DNA from 3 places in the Paenibacillus sp. FSL R5-0475 genome. Region 1 is predicted to be linked to each of the others. Evidence: riboswitches for the same ligand, from Rfam matches in the RefSeq annotation. Region 1 holds a riboswitch; each other region holds the start of a gene.
The links. Region 1 has a riboswitch for cyclic di-AMP ahead of MKX41_RS24810 (3D domain-containing protein). Riboswitches for the same ligand answer to the same signal wherever they lie in the genome.
Positions count from the first base shown of each region.

Region 2: another riboswitch for cyclic di-AMP. It lies ahead of MKX41_RS09500 (APC family permease); the one in region 1 lies ahead of MKX41_RS24810 (3D domain-containing protein).
Region 3: another riboswitch for cyclic di-AMP. It lies ahead of MKX41_RS19615 (TrkH family potassium uptake protein); the one in region 1 lies ahead of MKX41_RS24810 (3D domain-containing protein).

Region 1 covers NZ_JBBORK010000001.1:5,533,641-5,537,915, forward strand. Annotated here, with positions in the region: gene MKX41_RS24800 (HD domain-containing protein) at 1-887, shown strand, start outside; gene MKX41_RS24805 (TatD family hydrolase) at 999-1,769, shown strand; cyclic di-AMP (ydaO/yuaA leader) riboswitch at 1,967-2,196, shown strand; gene MKX41_RS24810 (3D domain-containing protein) at 2,478-3,641, shown strand; gene rnmV (ribonuclease M5) at 3,818-4,275, shown strand, end outside.
Region 2 covers NZ_JBBORK010000001.1:2,184,146-2,188,420, reverse strand. Annotated here, with positions in the region: gene MKX41_RS09510 (DsbA family protein) at 68-820, shown strand; gene MKX41_RS09505 (disulfide oxidoreductase) at 817-1,281, shown strand; cyclic di-AMP (ydaO/yuaA leader) riboswitch at 1,479-1,637, shown strand; gene MKX41_RS09500 (APC family permease) at 1,761-3,578, shown strand; gene MKX41_RS09495 (ABC transporter substrate-binding protein) at 3,781-4,275, shown strand, end outside.
Region 3 covers NZ_JBBORK010000001.1:4,382,416-4,386,690, reverse strand. Annotated here, with positions in the region: gene MKX41_RS19620 (CPBP family intramembrane glutamic endopeptidase) at 1-1,224, opposite strand, end outside; cyclic di-AMP (ydaO/yuaA leader) riboswitch at 1,539-1,720, shown strand; gene MKX41_RS19615 (TrkH family potassium uptake protein) at 1,855-3,150, shown strand; gene MKX41_RS19610 (potassium channel family protein) at 3,164-3,832, shown strand; gene MKX41_RS19605 (LysR family transcriptional regulator) at 3,904-4,275, opposite strand, start outside.

The DNA of each region.
Region 1 (4,275 bases):
CTGAGATCTTGCGTGATGTGGAGGAGGATTTTCCTCGTAAAGTAGCCTCTGTAATCGCTAAAACTTATGAGCATGAAATTGTTGTAAATCTGGTTTCCAGTCCGCTAGATGCTGATCGCATGGATTATTTGCTGCGTGATGCGTACTATACAGGTGTAAACTATGGGACGATCGACATTGATCGGATTTTAAGAATGCTGCGTCCTTATAATGGTCGAATTGTTGTAAAAGAATCGGGAATGCATGCCATTGAAGATTATTTAATGTCGCGTTATCAAATGTACTGGCAAGTCTATTTTCATCCGGTGACACGTAGCTCAGAGATTATTTTGCGACAAATTTTCCGTAGAGCCAAGGAGCTTTTCCAAGAGGGGTACAATTTTAGTTTCATGATTAATCCGCTGGAGGATTTGTTCCGTGGTGAGGTGACAGTGAAGCAATATTTAATGCTAGATGAAGCACTGGTACAGACGGCTTTTATGCAGTGGACACTTGAGAAAGATGAGCTACTAAGTGACTTGTGTACCCGTTTTATTCATCGTAAACTGTATAAATATGTTGAGGTGGAGAATCTCGATACAGATATGATTACTGAAATTCGCAGCAGTTTTGCGGCAGCCGGACTTCACCCAGAATATGATTTGGAGATTGATTTTCCGACAGATCTGCCCTATGATGTGTTCCGTCCGGGAGAAGCTTTTGACAATAAACAAATTCTGCTGCTTGATCGGCATGATCATCTGCGGGAAATTTCAGAGGTGTCGGATATTGTGCGTTCTATTAGCGGCATTCACCGTGGCAGATATCATCTTTATTTTCCTCAGGATAAGTTGAGAAATGCGCTTACGCGATTGCCTGCTTCTATTGCAGAGATTTTTGCAAAATAATACAAGAAAATATGGGATTTTTGACAAGAAGAGTAGAAATATAAGATATAACGGATAGTGTGAAACTTATATTGTCTTATATTTAAAAAAGAACAAGGAGTGAGGGTTAAAATGTTTCTGTTTGACACACATACGCATCTGGATGCACCTCAATTCGACGAGGATCGCGAAGAAGTTATCGCTCGTGCTGTAGAAGCAGGAGTTAGCAAGATGATTAATATCGGATTTAATCGGGAGACGATTCCCTCAACGATGAAGCTGGCGGAATCTTATGATTATATTTATGCGGCAGTGGGTTGGCATCCTCAGGATGCGATTGATATGAAAGAAGGAGATCTCGATTGGATCGCTTCTCTATGCAGTCATAAAAAAGTAGTGGCTATTGGTGAAATCGGACTGGATTATTACTGGGATACTTCTCCCAAGGATGTGCAACATGAAGTTTTTCGCAAGCAAATTGGACTAGCCCGTGAATTAAATATGCCGATTTGTATTCATGATCGTGATGCCCATGAGGATGTTGTACGGATTTTACGGGAGGAAAAAGCAAATGAGGTTGGAGGCGTGATGCACTCATTCTCAGGAAGCTGGGAAACAGCTAAAATGTGCTTGAATCTTGGTTTTCATTTATCCTTTGGAGGACCCATTACGTTCAAAAATGCAAGAGTGCCAAAAGAAGTGCTTGCGCAGACCCCACTAGACCGATTATTGATCGAAACCGATGCTCCATATTTGACTCCACACCCCTTCCGCGGGAAGCGAAATGAGAGCGCTCATGTGAAGCTTGTAGCAGAGGCAGCAGCTGAAATTAAAGGGTTAACATGGGAAGAATTGGCTAAAATAACGTATGCGAACGCACTGGAACGATTTGGGATTGAGTGAAAACGGGAGCAAAACAGGCGAAAAATAGAGAATGGCCGATATATTAAACTTTTTTAATATAAAAACGGCTGAATATTACAATATTTTAACCATATTTTTGCGTAAACGTGGTTGAATCGTCCTTTACAACATGCATCAAAACAGGATATCATCTTTTCAGTGATGTGAGCTGTGTTATAGTGACAGCCATTGATTCATGGATCGTCTCGCTGAGTCTCCGTATGGAGAACGGGGGAACCAATATTGACCTGCCGCATGCCTGTATTTTAAATACGGTTTAGACGTGCCGTAGGACAGTATTTGATTTCTTCACGTGGTCTTTGGGGTGAATTTAAGGGCAACCGCCATGAGCGGGTGACCTGAAATAGGGCGTCTCTCTTTCGTCCGAACCCGACAGCTAACCCCGTAAGCGCAAGTAAGAGAGGCAACCTCGTGCACAAGCATTCTCTATTCTGATATTGGAGAAGCCACGAAAGAGTCCTCAGTTGAACTCTTTTTAGGCTTTTTTATTTTTGAATAAATAGAATGTTGCCCACATACTGTTATATAACAGGGGTGGGAGTAGCTGTGCCGAGCAGGCGATCCATGAGCAGGAGACGCTAAGTTATTACGTGCGTGTCCTGTGACAATCTCAAATAGTTTCGTCAAAGGAATTCAGTCCTCATGATATACAATTGACGACGGGGCTATGTAAGGAGGATGGAGAGAATGGGCGTATTCCAACCAGAAGTATCCCATGATTCGCAGTCATCCAGCAGGTCTTTCGCATTACGGTGGGAGCAAGTAAATACTCGCGTACTTTTACTTGCAGGCGTGATTTCAGTCGCTATCGCGCTACTTATTCTGCTGTACGTACACGGTCAAAGTAACAAACAATTATTTTTAGTAATAGACGGGCAAACACAGACGCTTGAAACGCGGGAAGCGCTTCTTGGTGATGTGTTGGAGAAAGAGCAAATTTCGCTGCAGCCGCATGATGAACTATCTTTAGGTCTGAGTGATGAAATAAAAGACGGTGACCGTGTCGTTATCAATCGTGCGCAGAAAATTAGTCTTACTGCGGATGGAGCAACAAAAACGTTATATACGACCGAAGACACAATTGGTAAAGCAATTGAGAAAATGGGCATTACCCTAGAAGGTCATGATAAGATTTTCCCTTCGTTAGACACCACCATTTCTGCAAACATGGAGGTTAAGATTGTTCGCATCAACAAACAGACCGTACAGCGAACAACTAACTTACCCTTCAGAGTCATCAAGACAGCAGACCCCTCCCTTACTGTGGGAACAGTTAGAGTGGCACAGGCAGGCAAACCAGGCGTCATGATTCAGCATATTGAGAAGATCTACCAAGACGGAGAACTGGCCTCTATGCGCATGATTGGTAAGGAAGTACAAACGGTAACGAAAGATAAGATTATTGCCGTTGGTACCAAAGCACTTCCTAAGCCGGCTGTAGCTAAGACTACAACAACTTCCAAATCAAACACCACTTCAAAAACGGCTAAGGTTAGCGCCAAGACTAATAACGTCACAAGCAAGGCTGGCGTAGACTTTGAGTACAAGAAGATGATTAAGAACGTCTCCATGACAGCTTATTCATCAGAAGAGCCAGGTATTGGTACCAAAACTGCCTCCGGAACACGCGTAACGGAAGGTCGTACAATTGCGGTAGACCCGAATGTAATCCCTATTGGCTGGTGGGTATATATCGAGGGGCTTGGGTTCCGCCGAGCAGAAGATACTGGCGGTGCCATTAAAGGCAATAAAGTAGATGTCTATTACGATTCACTGAGCCATGTCCGTAATTTCGGTCGTAAATCACGTACCGTTTATGTTATTGGACCTGTGAAGCCGGAGTTAAACTAGGCTGAAGCTTTTGCAAATTATTCTTTGATAAGCTATAGTGATGATAACCGTTAAGGAACGCCAGATGATCATTTCGTTGATCGCAGAGCAACCGCTCATCACTTATACATTCTTTAACCAAAAGAAGAGGAGCGAAACCTCTTCTTTTTTGCTTTTTTTGGAAGGAGTCAAGAGATATGATTAAGGAATTAATTGTCGTTGAAGGTAAGAGTGATACCGTCGCTGTTAAACGCGCTGTTGAAGCAGATACGATCGAAACAGGGGGCTCGGCTGTGGACCGGACCGTAATTGCGAAGATCGCGCTTGCTATGGAGCGTAGAGGAGTGATTATCCTTACTGACCCGGATTACGCAGGTGAACGAATTCGTAAGATCGTGTCCGCAAAGGTGCCGGGCTGTAAGCATGCCTTCATTCCGGAGAAGGACGCAACCCGCAAGGGAGATATCGGTGTGGAGAACGCTTCTCCAGAAGCGATTCGTCATGCGCTGCGGAATGTACATACCTCTTTTGAAGGTGCACCTGCTTTAATCGGACTTGATGATCTAATGGCCGCTGGAATGCTTGTACACCCTCGGGCAGCTGAAAGACGTATGGCACTTGGTAATTTGCTTGGAATCGGATATTGTAATGGCAA
Region 2 (4,275 bases), 3.3 Mb from region 1:
ATTATATAATTTTAAATGTATATGATAAAAACTACATTAGTCCACAGAGGACAGAAAGGAACTCTCCTTGAGTAAACCTAATAAAAGTACAAGCGTTCCCCAGCTTAGCAAACAAGAGAAACGGCGGGTAGAACAGGAGCAGCAAAAGCAGAAGACGAGAATTTTAATTATTAGTTCAATAGCTTTAGTAGTCATCATTTTTGTTGGATTGTTTATGTTAGCTTCGAAAGATGCCGCAAAAAATGCCACTTCGGGAGAACCAGTAGCATTCAATTACAGTGAGCTACCTAGAGTCGGTAAAGAGGATGCACCTGTTAAAATTGTTGAATTTGGAGACTTAAAATGTCCAGCGTGTTCCCAATTTGCAACTTCAGTTAAACCGAAAATTGTTCAAGATTTTGTCAACGAGGGAAAAGCAGCGCTCTACTTTGTAAATATGGCTTTCGTTGGTCCAGACTCTGAAACTGCCTCACTTGCTGCATTATCTGTTTACCATCAGAATCATGATGAATTCTGGAAGTTCTATGATGCTGTATATGCTCAGCAAGGTGATGAGAGCGAAGAATGGGCGACTGAAGATTTCTTAGTAAGCCTTGCGGAGAAAGAGAAGTTAGCTATCGATTACGAACTGCTTCGTAAAGATATTAAGGATCGTACGTATGCAGATGAGCTGAATAAGGGTATGCAGTTAGCTAGTGAAGCTGGGGTGACGACTACACCATCCCTTTATATCAATGGAGTAATGACTGCGGATCCATTTAACTTTGAAGCGATTTCAACTGAGATTAACGACGCCGCAAAAGCTGTGGAGGCAAAGTGACAAAGTTCCTATCTTTTTGCAAGCGTAACTGCCTGTATCTGGCCTGGTTCGTCTCTTTAGTTGCTGTTGCTGGTAGCTTGTATCTGAGCGAAGTATTGAAATATGAACCTTGTAAGCTTTGCTGGTTCCAGCGAATTTTTATGTATCCTCAGTTATTCCTCTTGGGAATTGCGACGTTTCGAGGGGATAAAAGGATTATCCCATATGTTCTTCCACTAAGCTTGATTGGTGGTAGTATCTCGATCTATCATTATGCGGAGCAGAAGATTCCTGCGTTAAGTAAAGTGCTTCCTTGTACAATTGGAGTTCCTTGTAATAAAGATTACTTGAACTTTTTTGGATTCATTACGATTCCTTTCCTTGCATTAATCGCTTTTGTTTTAATTAGCATTTTACTTTGGTACGGACGTAAGGAAGAAGAAGTGATGGAGTTAGATACAGAGGAAAGTTTAGGATTTTGATTTTTTAACTTTAAGTGATCCGAAAAAATGTGAAAAGTGATTAAAAACACGATCCAGAGGGATAATTGAAGAGAATGAAAGAGAGCATCCAATAAGACGCTGTATTTGCGCTTACTGGATGTTTTTTCATTCTTTTTTCATTTTTTTCAACGCTTTACTGTATACACTTTGTAGACTAATATTAGACCTTGTGAGAAGTTGAATATGCGCTGAATTTTCTTAGGAAAAACGGGGGAACCAAACTTGGCATATGTGCCAATGGGGTGAATCGGAATGGGTCGATTAGACTTTTACCGTAGGGCTAAACCACAGCCCGAATCCGCCAGCTAACCTCGTAAGCAAAGGTGGGATAATGACCATGCATAGCATGCGGATCATTTCCGTATGCTATTTTTAGTGTCTGCATTTATGAAATCCACCAATGAAAACAGCGCGCGGAAATTCCGTTTCAGCTCCCAAAGAAAGGAACTGTATCCACCATGGTAAGCAAGGTAAAACGACTATTGATCGGGCGTCCGATGAAGTCGAACGAACTCGATCATGAAAAGTTATCCAAGGTTAAAGCACTGGCTGTCCTGTCTTCTGATGCGCTCTCGTCTGTAGCCTACGGAACGGAACAAATTTTGATTGTACTGGTGGCTGCGGGGTTTACTGCCATCTGGTATTCCCTGCCAATTGCATTAGCCGTATTGGGCCTGCTGGCCATCCTGATTTTATCCTATCGGCAGACGATTTACGCTTATCCTCAGGGAGGCGGAGCTTACATCGTTGCCAAGAGTAATCTTGGTGTTCCGACAGGGCTCTTAGCAGGAGGGTCTTTGTTAGTGGATTACATTCTGACCGTAGCTGTTAGTGCGTCGGCAGGGACGGATGCGATCACATCGGCTTTTCCAAGTCTTCATAATCACACCGTTCTTATTGCAGTATCAGTTATTATTTTACTTACTTTGATTAATCTTCGCGGAGTTACAGAATCAGCTTCATTCATCGCAATCCCAGTGTATTTGTTTGTAGTGTCGATTGTAGTGTTGATTATCTCCGGTATTATTAAATATGCAGCGGGTGGCGTACATGCGAATGTCCCTGAAATTGGCTCTGCTGTTTCTAATGTTAGTTTGTTTCTACTATTAAAAGCCTTCAGTTCTGGCTGTTCGGCACTTACGGGTGTAGAGGCTGTATCTAATGCCATTCCAAACTTTAAAGCACCAGCTGAAAAGAACGCAGCCAAGACCTTAATGGTCATGGGGGTTATACTTGGATTTATGTTTACAGGTATCACACTACTGGCGTATTGGTACGGCATAGTGCCTGATGAAAAGGCAACGGTTGTTTCTCAGATCGCTGAATCGACCTTTGGCCGCGGAACCTTATATTTTTTCATTCAAGGTATCACAGCAGTAATTTTGTTCTTGGCAGCTAATACAGCTTACTCAGCGTTCCCGCTGCTCGCATTTATGTTTGCAAAAGATAAATATATGCCACATGCTTTTATGGTTCGTGGAGACCGTCTAGGTTTCTCTAATGGTATTATTTTTCTAGGTGTTCTGTCTGCTGTGCTTGTAGCTGCATTCCACGGAAATACAGAAAGCTTGATTCCACTTTATGCGGTTGGTGTATTCATTCCTTTCACATTGTCACAGCTAGGAATGATGGTTCATTGGTTTAAAACAAAACCATCGGGATGGAAAAAAAGATTTGTTGTAAATACCATCGGTATGCTGACTACATTGACGATTACGCTTATTTTTATCATCACTAAATTCTCAAGCGTATGGATGGCTTTCATTTTCTTACCTGCTGTAATGTTCGTGTTCCACCGGATTCACAAGCACTATTTGAACACTGCAGATCAGCTTCGTATATGCCCGAGTACAGATAAACCTTTGATTAAAGGCAGTACAGTTGTTGTTCCTGTTGCGGGTGTAACACGTGCTGTACTACATTCCATCAGCTATGCCAAGTCTCTAACGGATAATGTTGTAGCCGTGTATGTTGGCTTTGATGAAGAGGACATTCAAAAAATGGAGCAACGGTGGGAGGAATGGAATCCGGGTGTACGCCTGATTGTACTTCGTTCCAGATATCGCAGTATTATTCGTCCGTTAGTGAAATTTATTGATACAGTGGAGTGGAAGACCGCAGCGACGGATCATATCACGATTCTGATTCCACAGTTTATAACTAAGCATTGGTGGCAAGCTGTACTTCATAATCAGACCAGCTTTTTAATCCGTTCGTATCTAATGAATTCAAAAGATGTTGTAGTTGCGACTGTCCCATATCATTTGAATAAATAATGGATCATTAAGGAGAGGCTATATCCGGAACGTTCGGAATATAGCCTTTTTTTGTATTTTTAAGAAGGAAATTATTACAAATCCACAAAATTTAAAATTTATATGTTGACATAGAGAATGAGAATCAATATCATTTAAAAGTGAGACTGAGGTAGTCAACACCTTTGAATAACATAGGATGTACACACTAGGAGGGTATTTAATGTTTTTGTTTAACAGAAAAAGATTTGGAAGCATGAAATTAACGATGGTCGGATTAATGGTGATGGTGCTATTCTTATCCGCTTGCGGTAATAATAATCCCGGTAACGCTTCAAACGCAGGAACAGACAAAGCGACGGCACCTACTGCTGAAGCTACAGAAGCTCCTGCAGCTGCTAAGACGTTAACGGATGCAATGGGACATGAAGTAACGATTCCAGCTAATCCTGGGCGTGTACTGGGTTCTTATTTGGAGGATGCTTTGGTAACTCTAGGTGTGACTCCAGTAGCGCAATGGTCAGTGACTAATGGTATTCAAGATTATCTGTCCACTGAATTGAAGGATGTTCCTACGATCAGCTACGATCTTCCGCTCGAGGCAGTAACCAGCTTCGCTCCGGATCTTATCCTCATCCCATCGGAGTCATCTGTACAGAATGGTATCTATGACCAACTGAATAAGATTGCACCGACTTATGTGATTGGGGATAAGCTA
Region 3 (4,275 bases), 1.2 Mb from region 1:
AGTAGCGTCAGTAGTGGACCAGTTCTGCAAGGTAAGTGATAATACGATGAACATAAGGGTCTGCACCCCTAGCAGCACGAATGCCCAGACGTATCCAGCCCGGATACTATCCAGAACATATTTTCCATAGCCAGGCTCTTTAGCACGAGGCCATGGGTTCATCCCCTCTTCTTTTTTCCATAGGCCGTCCCCTCCAACTAAAGAAAAATAGAGCAGGGAGGACATTAGGAGGCTATATAAGGCATAAATGATGAACATTATGACGGAAGTTATCTGAGCCTCGAGTCCTTCGCCTGAGGATTCAGGGAGCATATTATAGGTGCTGATCATCATGATTACAAAATAAGCTGAGCTTAGGAATATTCCACGCTTAAAGGAGGTATGTTCTCTTCTAAGTATGCTGTAGATGAGTGCCAGAATTCCTAAAGCTAAAGTAGGCAAACCGTAGCCGAATAAAGTAAACTTTTCCGCGAGAGAGGTCTGGTCCTTTACATAGGAGGTATGCCAGGCTGGAGCGGTGAATCCTGCTTTAAAGCTGGATACCTGTTCGCCAGTGAAATCGAAATAATAGTGTAGTAAGGATTCGCCGATCTGAACGGAACGATCTGTATACACGAGCCCGTAGTTTCCCGTATTCGATTCAATTTGCAGCTTGGCGGGATTTACATCCCATTCCTGAAGCCAGGGACGGGCAAGATTTTCTTTTTGTGCAAGTGATAAGGTAGTACCCTTGTCCTCTTCTATTGCACTGGTGGATACATTGTTTGGTAATACGGTACCTGATCCTTCTGCACCTTGTGTGAAAGCGACAACTGCACCAGTATACATATTGAGGTCAACAGAGATCAGTGGCTCTTGTTCCGCTGAAGGACTAAGTGTTACACGAAAGATGTCAAAAGGATATCGTTGATCCAATTTCTTTTTTGTATAGTCCTCCAAAAGCTTCTCGCGGGACATATAACCATAAAAGGAAGAGTCCGTATCGTACAGTACATTCCACTGATCGGTTGGTGCTTTGGTGTAGTTCAGCTTTTGTTCTGCGAATGATATGGCTTTGTCGCGGGCTTCCGCCTTGCTGATGACAGTAGTATCTTCCCCGGCAGGGCTATTTAGCACCGAGGGAGCAATTTGAAACATAATAAATAGAATAAGACCGATAATGCCCGAGATGATGAGCCTCTTGGAGAGGGCACGTTGCTGTAAGGGCTGGCCAACGGGATTCATGTAACGCCTCCTTGTAAACTGACAATGTTATGTTCCATTATAGTATTAGTGCCATGATAGTTACAAAAATCATCGTATATTCTTTTTATGGGTAATAGAGATATTATAGAATAGGTAGCTGAATATATACCATGAATTTAAGGTGATTATTTCTTCATTTTTCATGAAAATCGATGCAATTGCAGGGAAAACACGGAAAAGTGATGAGAAAAGGCACTCTTAGTGGTACATCCTCTCCAAACCGCATTTTTCATATGAATCACCATTAATAGTGTCTTTGTGATTTATCGAAATAACATATATAATTTGTATGCAATTGTATATAGCCGAATTTCAGGTGAAAACGGGGGAACCATAAGAAGTAATGAAAAGATGAGTATACGCCATAGGCGTTGTCTTTATTCATCAGGGGTGAATTTCGTTCTAGGAACGAATAGGGCAGCCTGCACAGTCCGAATCCGTCAGCTAACCTCGTAGGCTAATTTACTGCAGGAACCAAGGGTAGCATTGGTTTTCCAGTGCTTTTTTTGTTGGAATTCTTTAAATTTTGATAAGAGGGTGAGCGTAGTGGCTTCACAGTTTCGCAGGGTTTCTGAATCAAAGTTCCTGAAGCTCTCTCCGCCTCAGATTATGGTGCTTGGTTTTGCATCGATCATTCTGATTGGAGCCTTGCTGCTTATGCTTCCCATTTCAAGTACCAGTGGGAATGTTGTGAGTTTTATTGATGCGTTGTTTACTGCAACATCGGCCACCTGTGTGACAGGACTTGTGGTGCTGGACACCGGGACGACATTCACCATTTTTGGGAAAACCGTAATTATGGTGCTTATCCAGGTTGGTGGCTTAGGGTTTATGACAATGGCGACCTTATTTGCCATGATGATGAAACGCAAAATTTCCTTGCGGGACAGACTGATCCTTCAGGAAGCAATGAACCAAGGCTCTATGGAGGGGATTGTTCGACTGATCCGGAGAGTACTTATTTATTCCTTGGTCATCGAAGGCTGTGCAGCGGTGCTTCTGTCCTTACGCTGGGCGTTTGATATGCCACTGGGAAAGGCCATTTATTTTGGAATATTTCATGCGGTGTCTATGTTTAATAATGCTGGATTTGATATTTTCGGGGATTTCCGGAGTTTAACCGATTATGTATATGACCCGCTAGTGAACATCGTGGTGATGTTTCTGATTGTCTCTGGCGGTATTGGTTTTATTGTCATGTCGGATCTGGTGGAGTTTCGTGTCAAACGTAAATTATCTTTGCATAGCAAAGTTGTACTCTCCACCACTGCAGGGCTTATTCTTATCGGCGCTTTGGTTATTTTTATATTTGAATTTACGAATCAGCGCACACTGGGGAATTTAAATTTCGGCGGCAAAATATTATCGGCATTCTTTCAGTCGGTATCGCCCCGAACCGCTGGCGCCAATACGGTGGATATTGCCGGACTGCGGCAAGCCTCACAGTTCTTTATGGTTATTCTTATGTTTATTGGTGCATCTCCAGGATCAACAGGTGGCGGGGTCAAGACTACAACCTTTACGATTATGATTGGTGCAGTAATCGCGATGCTGCGCGGACGTGAAGATGTTGTACTGTTCCGTTACCGATTGGCGCAGGAGCGTATCTATAAAGCGTTGACGTTAACATTACTCGCTTTGCTATTGGTCCTCACGGTGTCGATGTTACTGTCCACAACAGAGGATAGTAATTTCTTAGCGATATTATTTGAGACGACCTCAGCTTTTGCCACGGTGGGACTAACCATGGGGCTGACACCTGAACTGTCTATCTTCGGCAAGATTCTGATCTGTCTGACCATGTTTGCAGGTCGGCTAGGTCCATTAACATTAGTGTATGCGCTTGGACCTAAACAGGGTAAACCATTGTATAAGCACCCAGAAGGTAAAATAATTATTGGATAGGAGTTAATCCGAAATGAAAGCACAGCAATTTGTAGTAATCGGTTTAGGCCGCTTTGGCTCAAGCCTTGCACTTGAGCTGATGGAAATGGGCTACGAGGTGCTCGGCATTGATCACCATGAGGAGCGTGTGGAGGAAATGAGCGATCACCTGACGCATGCGGTAGTGGCTGATGCTACAGATGAAGGAATTATGCGCTCGCTTGGCGTACGGAACTTTGACTGTGGGATTGTTGCGATTGGCGACAATATGGAACGAAGTATTCTGGCGGCGATTTTGTTAAAAGAGATTGGAGTCAAGCAAGTAGTAGCCAAGGCGATCTCGATCCTTCATGGTCGTGCGTTGTCCAGGCTGGGCGTGGACCGGGTTATTTTTCCGGAGCGGGATATGGGCATTCGTGTAGCACATCAGCTCGTGACACCCAATTTGCTGGATTATATTGAACTGTCCAAGGATTATAAAATCGTCGAGCTGACCGTTCCGTCTTGCATGAACGGGAAAAGCTTGTCAGATTTAAATACAAGAGCGAAATATGGCTGCAGTATTGTTGCCCTGAACCGGGAAAGTGGAATTATAGTGGCTCCAACGGCACATGATCATTTGAGTGAGGGCGACGTTATGGTACTTATTGGTTCTAATGAAAGTATTGATCGATTTGAGGATGAAGTTGTAAACCAAGATTAAATAGATAAGCCCTCCGTTCTTTACATGGGACGGAGGGCTTTTTTAATTAAGGCTGCACGCAGAGGTATGTACTATTTCTCTCGTTCCGTCAGAAACATCTCTTCTGTGACCTGCACGAGGCTGCGGGCCGCTGTGCTAAGACTCCCATCGTCACGGTAAATCAGACAGGTAGTTCGCTGAGTCTGCTCCAGCTCCTTAATATGCAAAGAGACCAGGCCACCGCCGTTTAACAGCTGCGGACGCAGATAAGACTTGGGCAGTAACGCTGCCACATTGACTGTCGGCAGCAGCCGCACGATGGCTTCGAAGGAGTCAATCTCCATCCGAACGTCTGGATCAATTCCACAGCGCTGGAACAGATCGTCTGTTAGACGGCGGTACCAGGTGCCTTTGGAGAAAAGGATCATAGGCAGTCGGGACAGATCATCCATGGTTAGCTTGAC